Regions from separate parts of the Alicyclobacillus sp. TC genome, predicted to be linked through region 1. Evidence: predicted binding sites of a transcription regulator. Region 1 holds the regulator's gene; each other region holds the start of a gene.
The links. Region 1 encodes LexA, which represses DNA repair genes until DNA is damaged. Its sites were predicted from a motif close to CGAACATATGTTCG; they were not measured.
Positions count from the first base shown of each region.

Region 1 (4,977 bases):
AATCCTACACGAGATGGCAGTTTGGAAGAACCAGCTGTGGAACTGGTTTCCCCCGTACTTCGGGATACGCCGGAAAACTGGAGAAAGATCGGAACCATGATGCAAATCCTCCATGAGTCTGGAGCACTTCGACAAACGAACCATACCGGTCTGCATATTCATATCGGAAACGACAAGTTGGATGATCGCGGGTATCGCTGGCAGCGTTTGGCGCGAACGGTTGCAGGATTTCAAAGCTGCTACTATCAGATGGGTGCGGCGCGGCACTCGGAAGGCAGGCCTGCCAATCATCGTGGGATAAACTACACTCGACCGCTCCACTTGCCTCACTTGCAAAGATTGCGCCGTACCGATACGGCTGTGGAAGCCTCCAAAAAAATCATTGGCGAATACCGAAATCGAATCGGAGATCGTTATTACATGATCAGTACGCATAAGCAAGCCCATGCCGGTGTGCCCACCGTAGAGTTTCGCTATCCCAATTCCACGCATGATCCCGTCATTTTACAGCGTCAAATCCAATTGGCGCACGCCACCATTCTGCAATCGGCCTATCTGAGAAAACACATGCCTGGTGCAGAGCGCTTGCCTAAACTCTTTGCCCATGATACAGGACCGGAGATGAACACCCTTTCTGAGGATAGAGAAAAGAGATTTCGTCAGTATCTTGATACGCTAGGTTCGGATCGTTTGCGTCTCTTGTCGACACAATTATGGGTACGCGGAAGGGCTTGACAATGATTTCCACATCCTGTATCATAAATTCCAGAAAATAGAATATATGAGAATGGGAGGTGGATCATATGTTGTACTTTGCGTATGGCAGTTGCATGGATGAAACGGATTTTGCACGGACCTGTCCTGGCGCTTCCAGGTACGGACTAGGAGTTTTGAGCGGTTATCGGCTTCGCTTCAATGGCTATTCGGCAAGTCGCAAAGGCGGCATCGCCAACATTGAACGAAAGCCAAGGGAAGAAGTCTACGGTGTGCTGTGGGAAGTCACGCCAGCGATGCAAAAGCGTCTGGATCGCCGAGAGGGAGCGCCGTGGTTTTATCGACGGATTCCTGTGCAGGTGGTCACGGAAGACGGGGAAAGAGTGCGGGCGTTCACGTATGAACTTGTGCAACCGTATCTTTGGGACGTTCGTCCACACCCGCACTACTTGTACCTGTTGATGAGAAGTGCACCGGAAGAAGCCGTATCCGCGATATTTCAGATATTGCGTAATATTCGTTGCATAGAAACGGAGGCGGATGAGATTGACGATACCTGTGGAAGAGAGATTCAACCGTTGGCAGAAGCATTTTTTTAGGCCGCTGGAAGAGGATAGACTGGCGGAGTGGGAACTGATTGCCCAGTTTGGCGAGGAGCCGCCTGTGGAGTGTCATTCCATTACAGGGCTGATTTCCTGGTTGTATGGCGCAGTGTATTCAGGAGATGAAAGAGAAGACACGCAATTCTTTTTTCGCTACCATATTGTGAAACCTTTGCATCAAAACTGTACAATGTGGGGACAGCGTTCGCAGATTTTATACGGGCCTGCGGTGATTCACGACAATACGGTTCCCCCGCCGTGGGCAAGTGAAGAGGAACAGGAAGAATGGGAAGAGATGGAGTTTTCGGATGAGCCGCCTGTAGAGTGGAACATTCTCACGGAACGCACGTTGATCCGGTCTTTGCTTCAAAACGGTGCCTTGCGGCTCATGGAACGCAAGGATGCCTATATTCTGAGAGCAAATGCTGACATACGTAAACGAACTTGCGGAGATTGTGGGGCGTGCCGTTTTCTTGTGGAAGAACAGGGAAGAACGATTTGTCAGGCACAACGGCAATGGACGGGCGCGGATGCTGAGTATGGGCAAACCTGTGGTGATTTTTCACCGAAATCCAATGGAAGCGTAAGTGATCAGTATATCCGTATCGATGCAGAAGACGTCTATTTGCCGCCGTGGACGGTGCAGACGTACTTTGGGTTAGGTGATGAGTCGAGAAAAGGGAGTCGGCTGGACGCATCGTGGATCACAGAGATGAAGGAACAGCTGCACAACTATGAAGTGTATGAACGAGATCACGGTAACGAATGAGTAACGAAAAAGTAACGAATTTGTTCCAAACTGAGCAAAACCTCTGAACATAAAAAGTCCAGAAAACCCTGATAAAACAAGGTTTTTCTGGACTTATGGATACATGGTGATACAACCGGGAATGTTCTAGTATGGAATATGAAATCAATACCTGGAGTCGCTAATCCACTTTCCAGTGTACAAAGTACACTTTCTAATCTAACAAGCTCTTTGACAAATGCTTTAGGCCAAGGGTCTCAACAACTTGGGAACTCGCTGGGAAGTGCATTAAGTCAAGGAGCAAACCAGTTGAGTAGTTTGAGTTCCTCAGGAAGTAGCTCCAATCCAGTCAATCAGCTGGGAAGTGCATTAAGTCAGGGAGCAAACCAGTTGAGTAGTAGTCTAAGTTCCTCAGGAAGTAGCTCCAATCCAGTCAATCAGCTGGGAAGCGCATTAAGTCAGGGAGCAAACCAGTTGAGTAGTAGTCTAAGTTCCTCAGGAAGTAGCTCCAATCCAGTCAATCAGCTGGGAAGTGCGCTGAGTCAGACATCTGGCTTATTGGGCTAACTTTTGTATGTAGGATATGGGCAGCATGCTGTCCTAGTTTTATAAATTTGCTGCCCATTCTATGATGTGATTTTAAACGGTTTTCAGACTTTTATTCATTCATGTTTATGAGTTATGAAAATACTTTATATAAAGTTCTAAACTTGCTTCAGTATTCTTTCTGAAAAATCATATAACTCAAACAGTCGAATATCAAAAAAGTTATCTTGATTTTTAATCGAATAAGTGGCTTTTCTATATGATGTAGAAGTAAATCGTAGTTTATATTTTATTGTTCATAAAATATAAAGTCATGAAAGAGAACGATATAACCCAATTACTTTTCCTAAAATATTTACATGATTGAAATAAAGGGGTTGTAGCGAAGAGTTTTCTGGTTGAAGTCGAATTCTGTTCATTTCTCTAAAAAATCTTTTTACAGTTGCTTCTTCATCATCCGTAATTGCTACGACAATATCACCGTTTTGAGCAGTTGACTGTTGGCGAATAAAAAGTAAGTCTCCATCCATAATACCAGCTTCAATCATGCTGTCACCTTGAACCTTAAGTAAAAAAATTTGTTCAGGAGAATGATACGTATCTGGCAAAGGGAAATAACCCTCTATATGCTCTACAGCTGTGATGGGTTTACCAGCGGTTACTTTTCCAATAATGGGAGCATAGTAAATTGCAGAAGACGATTCCCAATTTGCTGAAGTTTTTTTCGCGATTTGAGTATGCTTCTTTAATAATTCGATTGCACGAGGTTTAGTTGGATCTCTTCGTAGATATCCTTTTTGGCTTAACCGTTCTAAATGACCGTGGACGGTTGAACTAGAAGCGAGTCCTACTGCCTCTCCGATTTCTCGAACGGATGGCGGATATCCATTTTCTTCTATACATTTTTCTATAAAATCAAGTATTTCTTTCTGACGTTTGCTAATATCCATCGCTACAAAACTCCATTCATGCGTACATTCTAATCCTAAGCATAGCATAATATTCTTTGGATGCAAACATATGTTCCGGTTTGTTGGATTGTGTTGAAAATCAAAAATATTTTGGCGTTTTATTCAATCATGTAAGAATTTTAAATGACATTTTCAAGGCCATAGTCATGTACAAATCATCTATTGTCAAACCTAGACCGCTCAAGTTACTATAAGTAAATGTCTTTCCATTTGAAAGGATGGTGTTTTGTGGCGCAATCAGATATAAGATTGAAGTGGTCTATACTTGCAGCTGTTACTTTAGTTTCGTTTATAACGAATGTGGATGCCACAATTGTCGTTATTGGTTTGCCCCGGCTTATGTCTGGTCTCCATATTTCAGTTGTAACTGGACTTTGGACGATTACGTCGTACATTATCACCAGTACGGTTTTTCTTCTTCCTGCAGGTAGATGGTCGGACCTCATAGGTACTAAAAAAATATTTATAGCTGGTCTTGCAATTTTCACAGTGGCCACGTTTTTATGTGGTATTGCGAATTCTGGAAGTGCACTCATTGTATATCGTTTTATTCAGGGAACAGGAGCTGCATTAGCTCTAGCCACTGCCACACCCATCATTGTTAAAGCGTTTCCTGCTAATGAACTTGGTAAGGCGTTGGGATTAATTCCACTTCTTGGGTAATAGGCTCTATCGTAGGACCTGTTGCAGGTGGCGCGCTGATAAACGCTTTTGGCTGGCGCTCTATTTTTTTTGTAACCATTCCATTTGCCATCATAGGCATGATTGCCGCTATGATCGTACTTCGTGCGGATGTGTCACCTAAGCAACAGGTCAAATCAGATTGGCTTGGTATGATCACGTTTGGTCTAGGGCTTGTAGGATTGCTTGTGTCACTTTCCGAAGGACAGTCCTGGGGTTGGTTATCGCTGCGCACTCTTGGGTTATTTGTTTTGACGCTGGTACTTTTCATATCGTTTGTTTGGATAGAATTACGTGTGAAAGCGCCTCTATTTAATCTCTCGCTAGTCAAACATCGTCATTACTCAGCAGGACTTGGCGTTACATTCAGTTACTCGATTGGTTACTTTGCAACAACGTTTCTGTTAACGTTGTATTTGCAGGGTGCGTTGCGTTTAAGTCCCTTGTCAGCAGGTTTGTTGTTGATTCCGTTATCCGCACCTCAGCTTGTGATGGGACCATTAGGTGGGGCAGCGGCTGATCGTTTTGGGCCGGCACGGTTGGTGCTTGTAGGGGTGTTCTTTTTGGGGCTTGGAGTGTATTTCCTAGGCAGTCTAGGCCCGCAATTGAGTGTAATGGCAATCATTCTTCCACAACTTTTGATGTCTACTGCTAATGGTCTAGGGTGGCCGGCGCTTACAAAGGCCGTGCTTTCATCTGCGCCTCGGGAACAGAC
Region 1 is NZ_CP044434.1:1,480,325-1,485,301, reverse strand. Features, by position in the region: gene FY534_RS07290 (amidoligase family protein) at 1-735, shown strand, start outside; gene FY534_RS07285 (gamma-glutamylcyclotransferase family protein) at 804-1,313, shown strand; gene FY534_RS07280 (hypothetical protein) at 1,261-2,085, shown strand; gene lexA (transcriptional repressor LexA) at 2,922-3,560, opposite strand; partial or broken gene FY534_RS07270 (DHA2 family efflux MFS transporter permease subunit) at 3,780-4,977, shown strand, end outside.

Region 2 (4,977 bases), 1.4 Mb from region 1:
CAAAGGTTTGCGTTTGGAAAATATGCCCACCGCTAAACGAGACACCTTGATTGGGGCGATTGTGACCCAATTGATTATGCTGGCTGTAGTTGTGGTTTTGGCGGTAGCTCATCCACATCAAGCTTTAAATACGATTGGACAGATTGCTACTGCTGTGGCGCCGTTTATGGGGAGCAAGCTTCCCGTTGGATGTTGGGCTTGGGGATGCTTGGGGCGAGTATGATTGCTGCTTTGGTGGTCTCGATTGCCGGCGCTTGGGGAGTCAGCGAAGCATTTGGAATTCAGCACAGTCTCAATGCTCGCTGGCGTGATGCTCGTTGGTTTTACTCAATATATACTCTTGCCCACGTGCTTGGCGCTGTATGGGTTTTACTCAGTGTGGACTTGGTTCAATTGAATATTGATATTGAAGTGATGAACGCTATTTTGCTGCCGATTGTTTTAGGATTTCTTTTGCTGCTGGAAGCTAAAGCATTGCCGGATGAATGGCGAATGAAAGGCACTTATAAATACATGGTATGGGCCATTTGTTTGCTGGTGATGGTGTTTGGACTGTATACGTTAGTATCTCTCTAAACAGTTGGCCTCTTTTGACAGGTGGAACTTGTTTTTTCCATATGTCGCGTGCGATTTCTGAATCCAGTGTTTTAATCGCTGAACTCGTCTAGATGGATTCGGAGAATATCTTCTTTTGGGATTTTGTGCGTTTTCTGCTCGGCTTGTAGATGCAGAGAAGAGGGCGTAGCGTGTGTCAGCCATCCGCTCAGAGGTTTGCGCTTGCCGTTTTGGAAAACTTCTAGTTGTATAAGGGCTGGAAGATGAAGGGAAAGCAATTGTTCCATAGCCCAATTCAAAGATTCCAGTTGCTGTTCATCCAGCAAGGGTTGTGGCAGACGCTCCTTTCGGCGGCGAAATTCGGCACTTGCTGCGCGATGTTCGGGAAGCAGGAGACGCATGGATTCGAAAATATTTCCTTCATTTATCTTCACGCAAAATGACCTCCTATTTTGACAGCCCGTGTGTGTTTTTGGCCCGCAGGCAACAAACTGCTGGTGCGGATAATGCTCGTTTCGCCAAAGGTGGCATGTAAATGGTCCACAGTACGCCAAAGTTGCTGGCGGCGCGGCACATTTTCAAAGAGATCGAGCTGTGTACCGCTTTCCTCAGTCAGCAAATCGAGTGAGACACTCACAGCTCGCACGCCACTTCCGTCCCAATGCGTATCGAGCAGGGAGAGTAAAATCGGGTAAAGTTGTTCACTGCGATTGGTTGGGCGCGGCAGGGTTTTGGCACGGAAAAATCCACCTGTCATGCCCTCGTAGGTCAGCCCAAGCCCTATGCGCCGCCCGCACTGCTGTGTGTAACGGGTACGAGAGCAGACTTCGTCCAATAGTTCTAAAATTACTACCGCTACTTCTTCTCTCTGATAAAAATCGCGAGGTAGCGTAGTGCGGTTGCTGTAACCCCGATGCGGCGTCTGTAACGCATTGTCGTTCAAAGTGCTGCCATCCTGGCCTTGGGCCCATCGCTGGATAACCTCTCCCCATACACCAAACCGCGTCCGCAAACGTCCCAGTGGTAAGCGTGCCACATCGCCAATTGTTTGGCATCCAAACTCTTCTATTAATATTTGCGCGCGCCGTTTCAGTCCCCACATCTCTGTTACAGGTAGTGCGTGCAATTCGTGTATCAATTGATCTTGCGTCCACCAGATCACGCCGCCCCGTCTGTGTTTGGCCGCCTTATTGGCCATTTTGGCTGCCCATTTGTTAGGAGCGAGACCCACCCGGCAACGAATACGAAATTGATCCCAGATACGGGTGCGCAATTCGCTGGCGGTTTGTAACGGATCGGCAAAAAAATGGCTTGGATAAGGAAAGGCAAAGAAGCATTCGTCAATCGAGAAAGATTCTGCCTTAGGGAACATTTGACGAATGGTCTCTTGAATACGCAGAGAAGTTTCCAAATAAAGACGCATGCGTGGTCGCACGCAGATGAGTTTTGGGCATGCGCGGACAGCTTCCCCCAGTCGCATGGCGGTGGAAACGCCCATTGCTTTGGCTGTTGGCGAGGCGGCCAAAACAATACCGCTTCGTCGCTCTGGATCACCTGTAACGGCGAGTGGGGGGTCGCTCTCATCGCATTCTAAATGCCGGCTGGCTGTGAAGGCTGGAGTGGTGGCCACCTCCACTGACGCGTAGAAACTTTGCATATCCACTAGACCTACAATCCATTCAGTGCTGCTCATGGACAGGACCCAGTTGCATCCGTGCTTCCAGCTCTGCTGTCAGCATGGGGCGCATATAAATGGCTTCGTGTGTGTATCCTTTTTCTTTATATTTGACTACCCACTCCAAGTCTTCTTCCATCACGTCTACAATCTCTGTTTGGCTCTCCTTCAAAAGGCGAAGTAAGCGTGCCCGTTGTTGATGGATATGTCGCTCTGCCAAATCGAGCAGAAGGAGGCCGCGAATGGCTAAAGTTGGTCTCATGATTGATCACCCTTAACGAACATATGTTCGTATTTATCAGTATATGCATTTCTGCGCTGAAATCAAGCGAAAAGTTTTGTGAAATTTTGAGGGGGATTGAATGAAATGCTGAATTGACGAAGTGGATAGGGTTTTGTAGAATTTCTCCAAGAGCTTTATTGTCAAACGAATCTCGAATAAGAGCCTATGAAAAAAGGGTACCTGGCGCACAGTCCGCAGCGAGTCGGGAGGGTGCGAGCCGATGGCGAGGTGGCCAGGGAGTATGATTTTGGAGGCCGCAGGCTGAGCGTAGGGGCGAGGTTTGCGCGGAAGTCCCCGTTACCGGACAGAGTGGACAGAAAAGCATGTCCGCTTGCCAGAGGTGCGTCATACGGTAATGAGAATGATGATTGCAGTTTCAACCAACATCATTTTTCAGCCCGAGCGCATGAATTTGGGTGGTACCGCGGCTATACAGCTCGCCCCAAACAGGGGCGGGCTTTTTGGTGTTACACCGATTGGTATGGACTGGCATGGATAGAGAAGGGAGTTTTAACATGACGAATCCAAAAACATTTTACGTTACCACACCTATTTATTACCCGAGCAATCGCTTGCATATTGGGCACGCCTATACCACGGTAGCTGCTGATGCCATTGCCCGCTATAAGCGGTTGCGTGGCTACGATGTCATGTTTCTTACAGGGACGGACGAACACGGCCAGAAAATCCAGCAAAGCGCGGAGGCTGCTGGTCAGAAGCCACTCGAGTTTCTCGATGGCATTATTGCCTGGATTCAAAATTTGTGGAAAGAGTTGGACATTTCCTACAACGATTTTATCCGCACCACAGAGTCCCGTCATACCGAAGTGGTGCAGGCCCTGTTTGAACGGTTGGTTGCGCAGGGGGACATCTATTTATCCGATTATGAAGGGTGGTATTGCACACCCTGTGAATCTTTCTGGAGTGAACGCGAATTGGTGGACGGCAAGTGTCCTGATTGTGGCCGTCCTGTGCATTACACCAAAGAGGAAAGCTACTTTTTCCGGATGAGTCGATATGTTGACCGACTTCTCCAGTTTTATGAGGAAAATCCAGAATTCATACAACCAGAATCGCGCAAAAACGAGATGATTAACAACTTTATCAAACCTGGCTTGCAAGATTTATGTGTTTCTCGAACTTCTTTTGATTGGGGCGTACATGTGCCAAGCAACCCGAAACACGTTGTCTACGTCTGGCTCGATGCGCTTACCAACTACATTACGGCTATTGGTTATGGATCGTCTGATCCGCAAAAGGAGGAGCAGTTTGCACGCTACTGGCCTGCAGACGTCCATCTGGTGGGCAAGGAGATTGTCCGTTTCCACACCATCTACTGGCCAATCTTTTTAATGGCGCTTGGTTTGCCGTTGCCGAAGAAGGTCTACGCTCATGGCTGGCTGCTGATGAAAGACGGGAAAATGAGCAAATCCAAAGGTAATGTGGTCGATCCGCTTCTGCTCATTGAGCGCTATGGGCGAGACGCGATTCGCTATTTCTTGTTGCGTGAAATTCCGTTCGGACAGGATGGCGTTTTCACACCGGAAGCGTTGATTGAACGGCTCAATTTTGATTTGGCGAACGATCTGGGCAATCTTGTTCATCGCAGTGTGGCTATGTTGCATCGTTATCGGCAAGGTGTGGTGCCGCGCCCGGGGCAGCGGGAAGCGGTCGATCTCGCTTTGGCTCATTTAGTGGCTGAGACAGTCGACGCAGTAGAGGCGTACATGGAACGGTTGGAATTCTCTGTGGCGCTGGAGGCACTGTGGAAGTTGGTACGTCAGGGCAACAAATATATTGACGAGACTGCTCCTTGGGCGCTTGCCAAGAATGATCAACAGGAGCGGCTGGATACGGTGCTCTATCATATGGTAGAAACGATTCGCGTCCTTTCGATACTTGTACAGCCGTTCATGACAGATTTTCCTCGTGCTGTGGTTGCGCAGTTTGGTTTCCCGGTAGACGCTTTTAGCTGGGCCTCGTTGCGCGAGTTTGGCCAGCACAGTGCGGGTCTCAACGTGATCGAGCAAAAACCGCATTTTCCTAGACTTGATGTAGCTGAAGAGATTGCAGCACTGGATGCCTTAATGGGTGCGCGGACAACTGCGTCCCCATCTGCTGCAGTTCCTGGCGCGGCAACCGTTTCGTCTGACGCCAGCCAGCAGCCAATAGAGGAGAAGATGCCACTGATTGGTGTGGATACGTTTGGGCAAGTGGAGTTGCGTGTAGGTCAGATTGTGGCTGCTGAAAAAATCGCCAAGGCGGATAAATTGCTCAAGCTTCAGGTCGACCTTGGTAGTGAGACGCGGCAAATTGTCTCTGGAATAGCGCTACATTATCGTCCGGAAGAGCTGTTGGGAACGCGGGTTGTTGTGGTGACCAATCTTAAACCTGTCAAGCTGCGAGGCGTAGAATCCAATGGCATGATTTTGGCGGCTTCGTCGGGAGACACCTTAAAGCTGGT
Region 2 is NZ_CP044434.1:108,175-113,151, forward strand. Features, by position in the region: partial or broken gene FY534_RS14535 (NRAMP family divalent metal transporter) at 1-576, shown strand, start outside; gene FY534_RS00555 (YolD-like family protein) at 648-989, opposite strand; gene FY534_RS00560 (DNA polymerase IV) at 986-2,248, opposite strand; gene FY534_RS00565 (YhjD family protein) at 2,235-2,492, opposite strand; gene FY534_RS00570 (hypothetical protein) at 2,794-3,012, shown strand; gene metG (methionine--tRNA ligase) at 3,029-4,977, shown strand, end outside.
Region 2: the regulator LexA is predicted to act here: its motif matches at 2,509-2,522, upstream of FY534_RS00565 (YhjD family protein).

Region 3 (4,977 bases), 1.0 Mb from region 1:
TCAATAGAATCAACATCAGGCTTATCCATTTGACCGAGAAATTGTCTCGCATAAGCCGATAGAGACTCAACATATCGCCGCTGTCCCTCTGCATAAATGGTGTCAAAAGCCAGAGAAGATTTCCCTGAGCCACTTAATCCCGTAATGACTACAAATTGGTCGCGTGGAATTCGCACATCAATATTCTTTAAATTGTGCGCACGCGCACCTTTTACTTCAATATATGCGCTGCTCATTGTACACCTCACATTATCCGAATAGCGGTCATGTTTAGAAAAATAAAGGAAATTGGCTTACTCTAACCAGTCAATTCAACAATTAAATCACGAAGTTCAGCGGCCCGTTCAAATTGCAATTCCTTTGCTGCTTTCCGCATTTCTTCTTCCAGTTTTTCAATTAAAGTTTTTCTCTCTTTATTCGACATTTTTTTAGCTCGTTCTGCTAAAGGAATAAAATCGTTTGCCTCTTCAGCAGAGCGTGTTGCTTCAATTACAGCACGTACAGATTTTTGTACCGTTTGCGGAGTGATACCATGTAACTCATTAAAAGCAATCTGTTTAGCTCGTCGCCGATTGGTTTCATCAATCGCAAGGCGCATTGATTCGGTAATATGATCGGCATACATAATAACTTCTCCGTGACTGTTTCGTGCAGCCCGGCCAATCGTTTGAATCAAAGAAGTAGTTGCGCGTAAAAATCCTTCTTTATCCGCATCTAATATGGCAACAAGTGAAACTTCAGGCAAATCAAGACCTTCCCTAAGCAAGTTAATACCAATCAAAACGTCAAATACTCCTAAGCGTAAATCTCTCAAAATGACCATACGTTCAATGGTTTTAATATCAGAGTGTAAATAACGAACCTTAATTCCTATCTCTTTGAGGTAGTCCGTTAAATCTTCGGACATTTTCTTCGTTAAAGTTGTGATAAGAACTCTTTCTTTGCGAGCGATTCTTCCCTGAATTTCTACAACTAAATCATCAATTTGTCCTTTTGTGGGCCTTACATGGATTAACGGATCGAGCAAGCCTGTTGGACGTATGATTTGTTCCACTCGTTTTTGTTCATGGGCTTCCTCGTAAGGACCAGGAGTTGCAGAAACATAAATAATTTGGCCAATTTTTTGTTCAAATTCCTCAAAAGTTAAAGGTCTGTTATCTGCAGCCGACGGGAGCCTAAAACCGTGCTCAATTAAAGTTAGCTTGCGAGTTCTATCTCCACCGTACATCCCTCGAATTTGCGGTAATGTGACGTGAGATTCATCAATAAAAGTAATAAAGTTATCTGGAAAATAATCTAATAGCGTATTGGGAGGTTCACCTGCGGCTCGCCCTTCTAAATGACGGGAATAGTTTTCAATACCTGTACAAAAACCAATTTCCAGCATCATTTCAATATCGTAATTTGTTCTTTGTTCCAAACGTTGGGCTTCCAGAAGCTTCCCATTGGCACGCAACTCTGTCAATCTTTCTTTGAGTTCATCACGAATTCTTGTAATTGCTGCTTCCAGACGTGGACGTGATGTAACAAAGTGAGACGCCGGGAAAATAGAGACATGCTCTCTATACCCTACCACTTCTCCAGTCAATACATCGATTTCGGTGATCCGATCTATCTCGTCTCCAAACAACTCGACACGAATGGCATGCTCGCCCCTGGAGGCTGGGAAAATTTCTACTGTGTCACCTCTAACGCGAAATGTGCCTCGCGTAAAATTCATATCATTACGCTCATACTGCATGTCTACCAATCGATGAAGGATAGAATCCCTAGAACGTGTGCTATTGACACGCAAAGACAATACATGACTTGCATATTCCTGCGGACTACCCAACCCATATATAGCCGATACACTGGCGACCACAATAACATCGTTTCTTTCTAAAATAGATGCTGTCGCCGAATGGCGCAATTTATCAATTTCATCATTAATTTTTGCATCTTTTTCTATATAGGTATCTGTCGAAGGAATATAAGCCTCCGGCTGATAATAATCATAGTAGCTGACGAAATACTCAACTGCATTTTCAGGAAAGAAGTCTTTAAATTCTGCCGCAAGTTGTGCTGCCAATGTTTTATTATGCGCTATCACTAAAGTAGGTCTATTTAATTCAGCAATAATATTTGCCATTGTAAATGTTTTTCCTGAACCAGTTACCCCAAGCAAGGTTTGATGTCTTAATAATCCTTGAACACCCTCTACCAAGCCTCTGATAGCTTCTGGTTGGTCTCCTTGCGGATGATACTGTGATACCAGTTTAAACTTTCTGTACTCACGTTCCAAAATAGTTTGACCTCCTAGCAAGAAGCCTCTTTAATTAAGAATATCACATTCTACAAAAAATAAGAACAAATGTTCGCCATTTTTAAAAATAAAAAAGGACAGCAATCTGCCATCCTCAGCATGCTCGAAGACTGAAGAAAATAGACCTAAATGATTGGTAAAGACTATCCATTTCCTGCAACACCTACTGGCTCAGCATTGATAGTACCCGGTTGAATTCCCTGCCGCAAAATAACAATATTCACACGACGATTCATTTGGCGATTCTGCGGTGTATTATTGGGGACTATTGGACGATATTGACCATATCCAATCCCTGATAGACGCTGAGGGGCTATGCCATGACTAGCCAAAAAACGAACGACACCCATGGCTCTACCTGCTGAAAGTTCCCAATTGGAAGGATAAATCGGAGTATCTATTGGTTCATTGTCCGTATATCCCTCAACAACAATTTGATTTTGCAAGGATCGAAAAAATGGAATTAAACCCAAAAGGATCTTTTGTGCCTCAGGACGAATATTAGCCGATCCGGTATCAAAAAGCACAACATCTTTAAGAGTTATCTGCACACCTCTTTGTTGGTTTTGGAGTGATACATTACCACTTAAATTGTGTGATTGAATATATGACTGCAATATGGCATAGAGATGATTGAGCTTACTGTCATTCTGTTTTTGCATGGATGACACTTTTTGCTGATCACCCGTATTGGTTGGATTCGCTGCCGAAATTAAAGCTGTTGTTCCTGTATTATTCAATGGTATCTGATCGGATTTATGTAATGCAGCTGCTAACGATTGTGATAAAGATTCAAATTTAATATGATTAATAGAAGACATTGCGTACATAATCACAAAAAATATCATGAGTAATGTAATTAAATCTGAATATGTTATTAACCAGCGTTCATGATTTTGTGGTGGTTCAGGCTTGCGCCGTCTCGGCATTGACCTCACCCGTCTTTCCTTTCGAAGATTCTATACGGTCAGCAGGTGGTAAAAACGCTTTTAGTTTTTGGCCAAGTATTGTTGGATTTTCTCCAGCCTGTATCGATAAAACTCCTTCCATCATAATTTCTCTAAGTAAAATTTCATCCTCGTTTCTATGCTTCAACTTATTAGCGATAGGCAGCCAAAAAACGTTAGCACTTGCAACACCATATAACGTAGCTGTAAAGGCTGTAGCAATTTGTGGGCCAAGCTTTGAAACATCTTGTAGACTCCCAAGCACATGAATTAGACCCATTACCGTACCAATAATACCCATTGTGGGTGCAAAACCGCCAGCAGCCTCAAACATCTTAGCTCCTATTTCATGGCGTTGTTCAACATAAGAGAGTTCAGTCTCCATCATATTTTTAACCAATTCGGGATCGACACCATCTACTACCAATCTGATGCCATCTCGCAAGAATTGATCTGGAAAACTTTCAACTCTATCTTCCAGTGCAAGAATACCTTCTCTTCTTGCAATTGTCGCTAGATTAACCAGTTGTTCAATCACATCAAGGTAATCAATTTTTTTTGAAAGAAAAGCGATTTTCAGATATTTTCCTATACGTAAAAAAGTTTTTAATGAAGAAGAGGTTAATGTTGCCCCTAATGTACCTCCAAAAACAATCAATGCTGCATTCGGCTGGAGAAGAGCTGTAAATGAGCCTCCATCGAGCATAAATCCTCCCACTAACCCAACTACAGCAATAATAATTCCCGCAAGCGTTGCGATATCCAATTGATTTACCTCCCCATATCCCTATCTTAATAGGATGTACGGACAATTTCTTCCGATTTGTCCTTTTGATGATCTGTAATATCGATAATTTTTTTTCTTTTGCTAAATAAACTCATAAACAAACCAAAAGCCCTTTTTTCTTCTGTGACGTTTATATCTTCTTCCGATAAAATTAACAAGCCTAATTGATGACGTTCTCCACTATATATGGGTTTGCCAATCATCCTTACTTCTCCTTGAATATCTACTATCTGAAATTTAACATAAGCTGGATTAGCATCAATTGCAAAATGTAATTCATATTCATTGCGTACAGGCATTTGATTCACTTGTAAAATCGTCTCACCAGTAGCCAACCCTATCTCCCTTGCTAATGATCCGCGCAGAGTATGAAGGATACGAGCTCCAGAAGAAATCGGTGTTATAATCGCATCACGTCTTTTTTCTTTATAACGGAAATGAAAGAACAACCCCTCCATACTCAGGAAAATAATTGCAGCCGAAATAGGTATCATAAAATCTTTGTGAACTGCGACACTCATATAGACAGCGAATCCAGCGACAATGAATTGTATAAAAGAAAGTAGGATATTCAATTTTTTAAATTGAGAAGGGGAGTTGAACCCGCACGATACGATTGCCCAATCAATAAGGGTATTCCTAAAACACCAACTGACAGTGTATTTTTTAACAAATAAAAAGGGGCCGTCTTCTCATTAAGATTCCAAATCAAACCAGGAGTCCAAATCGCGATAGGTATCATTGATGATATCTGCAGAAAAAAACCACCGATGGATCTTCCGCGCTTACCTCGCAATATTGTTGGACTTACTTCTTCAGAGCCTGTCCAAAGAAATAAAATAATTTGTGATAAAGCTAATGCTGAGACAATGATCATCCATGACGAACTTTGAAAATCCAATAATGGCTTCATCCAACCACGAAGAGTTAGATTAGGA
Region 3 is NZ_CP044434.1:473,272-478,248, reverse strand. Features, by position in the region: gene uvrA (excinuclease ABC subunit UvrA) at 1-236, opposite strand, end outside; gene uvrB (excinuclease ABC subunit UvrB) at 299-2,284, opposite strand; gene FY534_RS02370 (flagellar motor protein MotB) at 2,449-3,234, opposite strand; gene FY534_RS02365 (flagellar motor protein) at 3,212-4,018, opposite strand; gene FY534_RS02360 (hypothetical protein) at 4,045-4,560, opposite strand; gene FY534_RS02355 (hypothetical protein) at 4,611-4,977, opposite strand, start outside.
Region 3: the regulator LexA is predicted to act here: its motif matches at 2,347-2,360, upstream of uvrB (excinuclease ABC subunit UvrB).

Region 4 (4,977 bases), 910 kb from region 1:
CGATTCCAGACTAAATCCAGTTCTGGCTTTTTGAATCCGACTTTCTTCCAGTCGTGACCGTTTTCCATCATGCTTTTGTATCGGGCGATGACGGTCTTTATGACGGACTGGGCCATTTGCGAACGCAAACCGAACGTTTCTCGCAGATAGCGATACGTGGTGGTATGTAGACGGGCTTGTATGAGATTTTTTGTGGTGTAAATCACACCCGACAAATAATTGCAACCTTCGCGATAGGCCTGTAATGTTTGTTGTAACATCGTGTGTTGTTCCTCAGTCGGTACAATTTTCACTTTTGCCGTGAGCACAAGTTCCACGCTCTCACCACCTTTCACTAAAATTAGTGTATCGTTGTTTTAGTGATGCTTAAAGAGGAAAAGTTCGTGGCAATTCCTCCCCCACTTTATGCAGTGGGAGTATCCTTGCCACATTATGATGAATTCCCACTTCATAAATAGATCTTGCCAACCTATTCACTCTTGCGAATGGGCGCAAAACGAGCCGCAAGTTTTCGCTCACCAATCGGTGCTGGAAAATGAACTGTCATTTCCATATCCTCTCCACTGCCACTGGTGGAAAGAATCACACCTTGTCCCCATTTCCGATGCAAAACGCGATCTCCAACATGATATTCGACAGACAAATCCGCTCCGAAAGAGGAAGGTATCTGTTGTAGCAAGCCGCTTGAACGAGGACGCCACAACTCGCGTTTCTCTGAAGGCTGTCCAGGAGAAATTCGCTGCAAACAATGAACCGGCATTTCTTTGAGAAACCGAGATGGTGTATAACTGTGCACATCACCAAAAATCATTCGTGTAGCGCATGTACTCAAATAAAGTCGTTTGCGGGCGCGGGTAACTCCCACGTAGCAAAGTCGACGTTCTTCTTCCAGTTCCTCTTCACTATTGAAAGAGCGGCTATGCGGAAAAATACCTTCTTCCATACCGATTAAAAAAACGATGGGAAATTCCAGTCCTTTGGCACTATGCAGTGTCATGAGCGTGACACCTTGCGCCGATTCAGGCGAAGGGCGACCATTATCCATGTCTGTATCAGCCACCAGGGAGACATCAGTAAGAAATTGACTCAGCCTTTCTACAGGTTCCAATCCTGGCCAATTTTCATCAAACTCCTTCGTCAGCGAGAGAAATTCTTCGAGGTTTTCTATGCGACTCTCTGCTTCTAAAGAATGTTCTGTCTGCAGCATCTCCACGTATTTTGTCTGCTCAATGATCAGACGAGTGATTTCTGTAACCGACAATTTTTTCTGCTGTTCATGACATTCTTCCATCCACTCCGCAAAGGAGGTTAAACCCATTTTAGCTTTGCCGCTTAAACCAGCAGCCTCGAGATGTTCACAGGCCGCCAACAAGGGCATTTGATGTGCATTTGCATATTCTGCTAATCTGCCTAGCGATGTGTCACCAATTCCGCGTTTTGGCACATTGACGATGCGCAAAAATGAAGCGTCGTCCGCAGGATTGTCAATAAGTCTTAAATAAGCAATCAAATCACGAATTTCTTTTCGTTCGTAAAAACGCACACCGCCATAGATGCGGTAGGGTATACCTCGTTGCAAAAAGGTTTCCTCAATCACACGCGATTGAGCGTTTGTACGATACAGCACAGCAGCATCCGTGTATTGTCCTCCCGCTTCGACCCATTTCACCAACTCTTGAGAGATCCAGGCAGCTTCAACACGCTCATCACGGCATTCCAAAAGTTGAGCAGCCTCACCTTTTTCACCATCCGTCCACAGCGTCTTCTCTTGACGATCGCGATTATTTCGAATTACATGATTGGCAATATCCAGGATGGTTTGCGTTGAACGGTAATTTTGTTCTAAACGAATCACCTTGGCTTCCGGGAAGTCTTTTTCAAACTGCAAAATATTACGAATATCCGCACCACGCCAACCATAAATAGATTGATCGGAATCCCCTACGGCGCAAAGATTTCGATGCTCATCTGCAAGTAGGCGGATCAAGATATATTGAGCATGATTGGTATCCTGATATTCATCCACATGAATGTAACGATATTTTTGACTGTATGCCGACCGAACCTCGGGAACTGCGCGAAAAAGTTCAACTGTTTTCATAATGAGATCGTCAAAATCAAGCGCTTCGTTCAGTTTCAATCTGCGCTCATATTCGATGTAGGTGTCTGCTACTATTCGGCTAAACAAATCACGTGCTCCATCTTTAGCCTTTTGGGGATTCACCAATGCATTTTTATGCTGACTAATGCCTCCCAGCACCGCACGCGGGTCAAATCTCTTGCTATCTATTTGGTAATCGCGCAGAATTTTACGTACAATGGCAATCTGATCCGAACTGTCAAGTACGGTAAACCGCGTACTGTATCCCATCTGGTCAATATCGCGGCGTAAAATTTTTGCACAGAAAGAATGGAATGTGCTGGCCATGACATCTTGTCCAGCCAGTCCAACCCATTGTTCAATACGCTCACGCATTTCGCGTGCAGCTTTATTGGTAAAAGTAATGGCAAGCACATTCCAAGGCGAAACTCGACAATGCCCCAGCAGATAAGCTATCCTGCGAGTGAGTACGCTTGTTTTTCCGCTGCCTGCACCAGCGAGAATCAAAAGTGGTCCCTCTGTAGCTTGTACAGCTTCTAATTGAGCGGGATTCAGTCCGTCGAGAATACGCTCGCTGCCAATTCCCATTTTATGCATAAACATCAAGCACCTAACTTCCCTTGGAGGATGATTTCTATTATATCAGTCCTCAACTCATGGATGCGAACAAATGACCGAACATATAAAGGCTTTTTAGAGAGTTGACGCTCCAAGAGGAAGCGTGCTATAGTAGCTTTTGTTCAAATAGAGGTCTTTATTTTCGGAATGTAGCTCAGGTGGTAGAGCGCACGGTTCGGGACCGTGAGGCCGCAGGTTCGAGTCCTGTCATTCCGACCAGGTTGCCTAGAATGTGATAATCCGTTTTTTAAACATAAAAAATAAAGTCGCAGATTCCTTGTTTAAATTGAGAGAATCAGGCGACTTTTTTTAATCTACAATCCATTACTTTTCATCTTTCGTATTGACGATTAAAGCAGCAAGCGCAATATAAGTAATGAAAAGTCTGGCGCTTGTAGCCGTAAAATCAATTTTCTTTTGTCTAGCAATACCAAGGACGTAGATAAGCGTAGATTGCAAAATAAGAAATAGAAAAGCGATATTGTTGTACCCTTCCGGCAAGAGAGCTTCCAGAAGCAAAAATGATATCATGGCCCAGACTATAGTTCTGGTCAAGAAGTCATCGTTCATACTCCTACCCCCTAGTCCAGCCACCTATCGTCTGTTGTCATTTTACGCCATCCTCAAACAAAGAGGCACTGACAATTGCCACTCCCCAATTCGAAGTCGAATGAAAAGAAAACTTCTTTGTCTTTTATCTAAGTACGTCTGAGGTCTAGATTATTGATCAAGTTCTTCCCATTCTTCTTCGGTTCCCAATTCAGGCAACAATAAAGACGCTTGGCTATTCGGCAATGCTTCCACTTGTCTTAATTTACGTTCAATGCCGCGCGAACTTCGAGAAGCTCGTTCTATCACATTACTTGCTTCTTGTAATTTTTTCTGAGTTTTTTGGAGCAAGTCCCCAAATGTACCAAACTGTGTCTTAATGGCCCCCAGTAACTCCCACACTTCGCTCGATCTCTTTTGAATAGCCAGTGTACGAAATCCCATTTGCAAACTGTTTAACAAAGCAGTGATGGTGGTGGGCCCTGAGACAATCACCCGAAATTCTTGTTGCAATTTTTCCAGCATGCCTGGTTGACGCAATACTTCAGCAAACAAGCCTTCAATGGGCAGATACAGAATAGCAAAATCTGTCGTATGAGGTGGGTCAAGATATTTGTCGGATATCGATTTTGCCTCTTGACGAATTCTTGACAGCAGAGACTTGGCAGTTTCCTGCATGAATTCCAAGTCCCCTCTGTCTTCCGCATCTAACATCCTTTGATAGTCTTCCAATGGAAATTTACAATCAATTGGCAACCATACGGCTTCATCTTGACGATCACGACCTGGCAATTTTATGGCAAACTCAACGCGATCGGCAGAACCTTTGCGCACTGAGACATTTTTCTCATACTGTTCGGGTGATAATATTTGCTCAAGAAGCATTTCTAATTGAATTTCTCCAAATGTACCTCTGGTTTTGACGTTGCCAAGCACTCGCTTTAAATCTCCTACATTACTGGCTAATGTCTGCATCTCGCCCAAACCTTTATGGACAGCTTCTAAACGTTCGCTGACCAGCTTAAAGGATTCTGTCAAACGTTGTTCAAGCGTAGCATTGAGCTTTTCATCTACTGTTTGGCGCATTTTTTCCAATTGAAGTGCATTATCTTCCTGTATTTTATGAAGTTGTTTTTCCACAATATCTCTGACACGTTCCAATTTTTGCTCATTCATCGTCGTCAACTGTGAAAGTTGATTAGAAAAGGCGTCAAACAAATTTTTTTGCTGTTGACCAAAAGTCTGGAACTGTTGCTGAAGCTGCTCACCGCTTTGACGCTGCAAACGTTCCAATTGTTGACCTAATTCCGCACGCATCTCTCGAAACTCCTGATGTTGTCCATTAAGGATTTTTTCTCTTTCAACAGAAAAACTCTCTTTCATAGCGTCCAAGTCATGATTGAGACGGGTCAATGACTCCAACCATTCCGGATTTCGTTCTCTGTTTTGCTTTCTAAACAACCAAATCATCAGGATAATTTGTAAAATGAGGACAATCGGCAATAGATAGGACATTGAAAAACCTCCTCAGGGTAATCCATCTTTTCAAACCAAAAGATTGCATCATCTCCCTGTTCAATTTAAATAAATTTTCGCTTATTCCTCTCGACTGCACAACCACATCATCTATGCTCTTCTGATGGTCTAGACAGAGTTTCACACATTGCTACGATTTGTGGTATAGGCGTAGCTTTTTTCCCCACCGTGCT
Region 4 is NZ_CP044434.1:568,893-573,869, reverse strand. Features, by position in the region: gene FY534_RS02810 (RNA-guided endonuclease InsQ/TnpB family protein) at 1-317, opposite strand, end outside; gene pcrA (DNA helicase PcrA) at 470-2,698, opposite strand; tRNA gene FY534_RS02800 (tRNA-Pro) at 2,863-2,938, shown strand; gene FY534_RS02795 (hypothetical protein) at 3,044-3,289, opposite strand; gene rmuC (DNA recombination protein RmuC) at 3,440-4,783, opposite strand.
Region 4: the regulator LexA is predicted to act here: its motif matches at 2,765-2,778, upstream of pcrA (DNA helicase PcrA).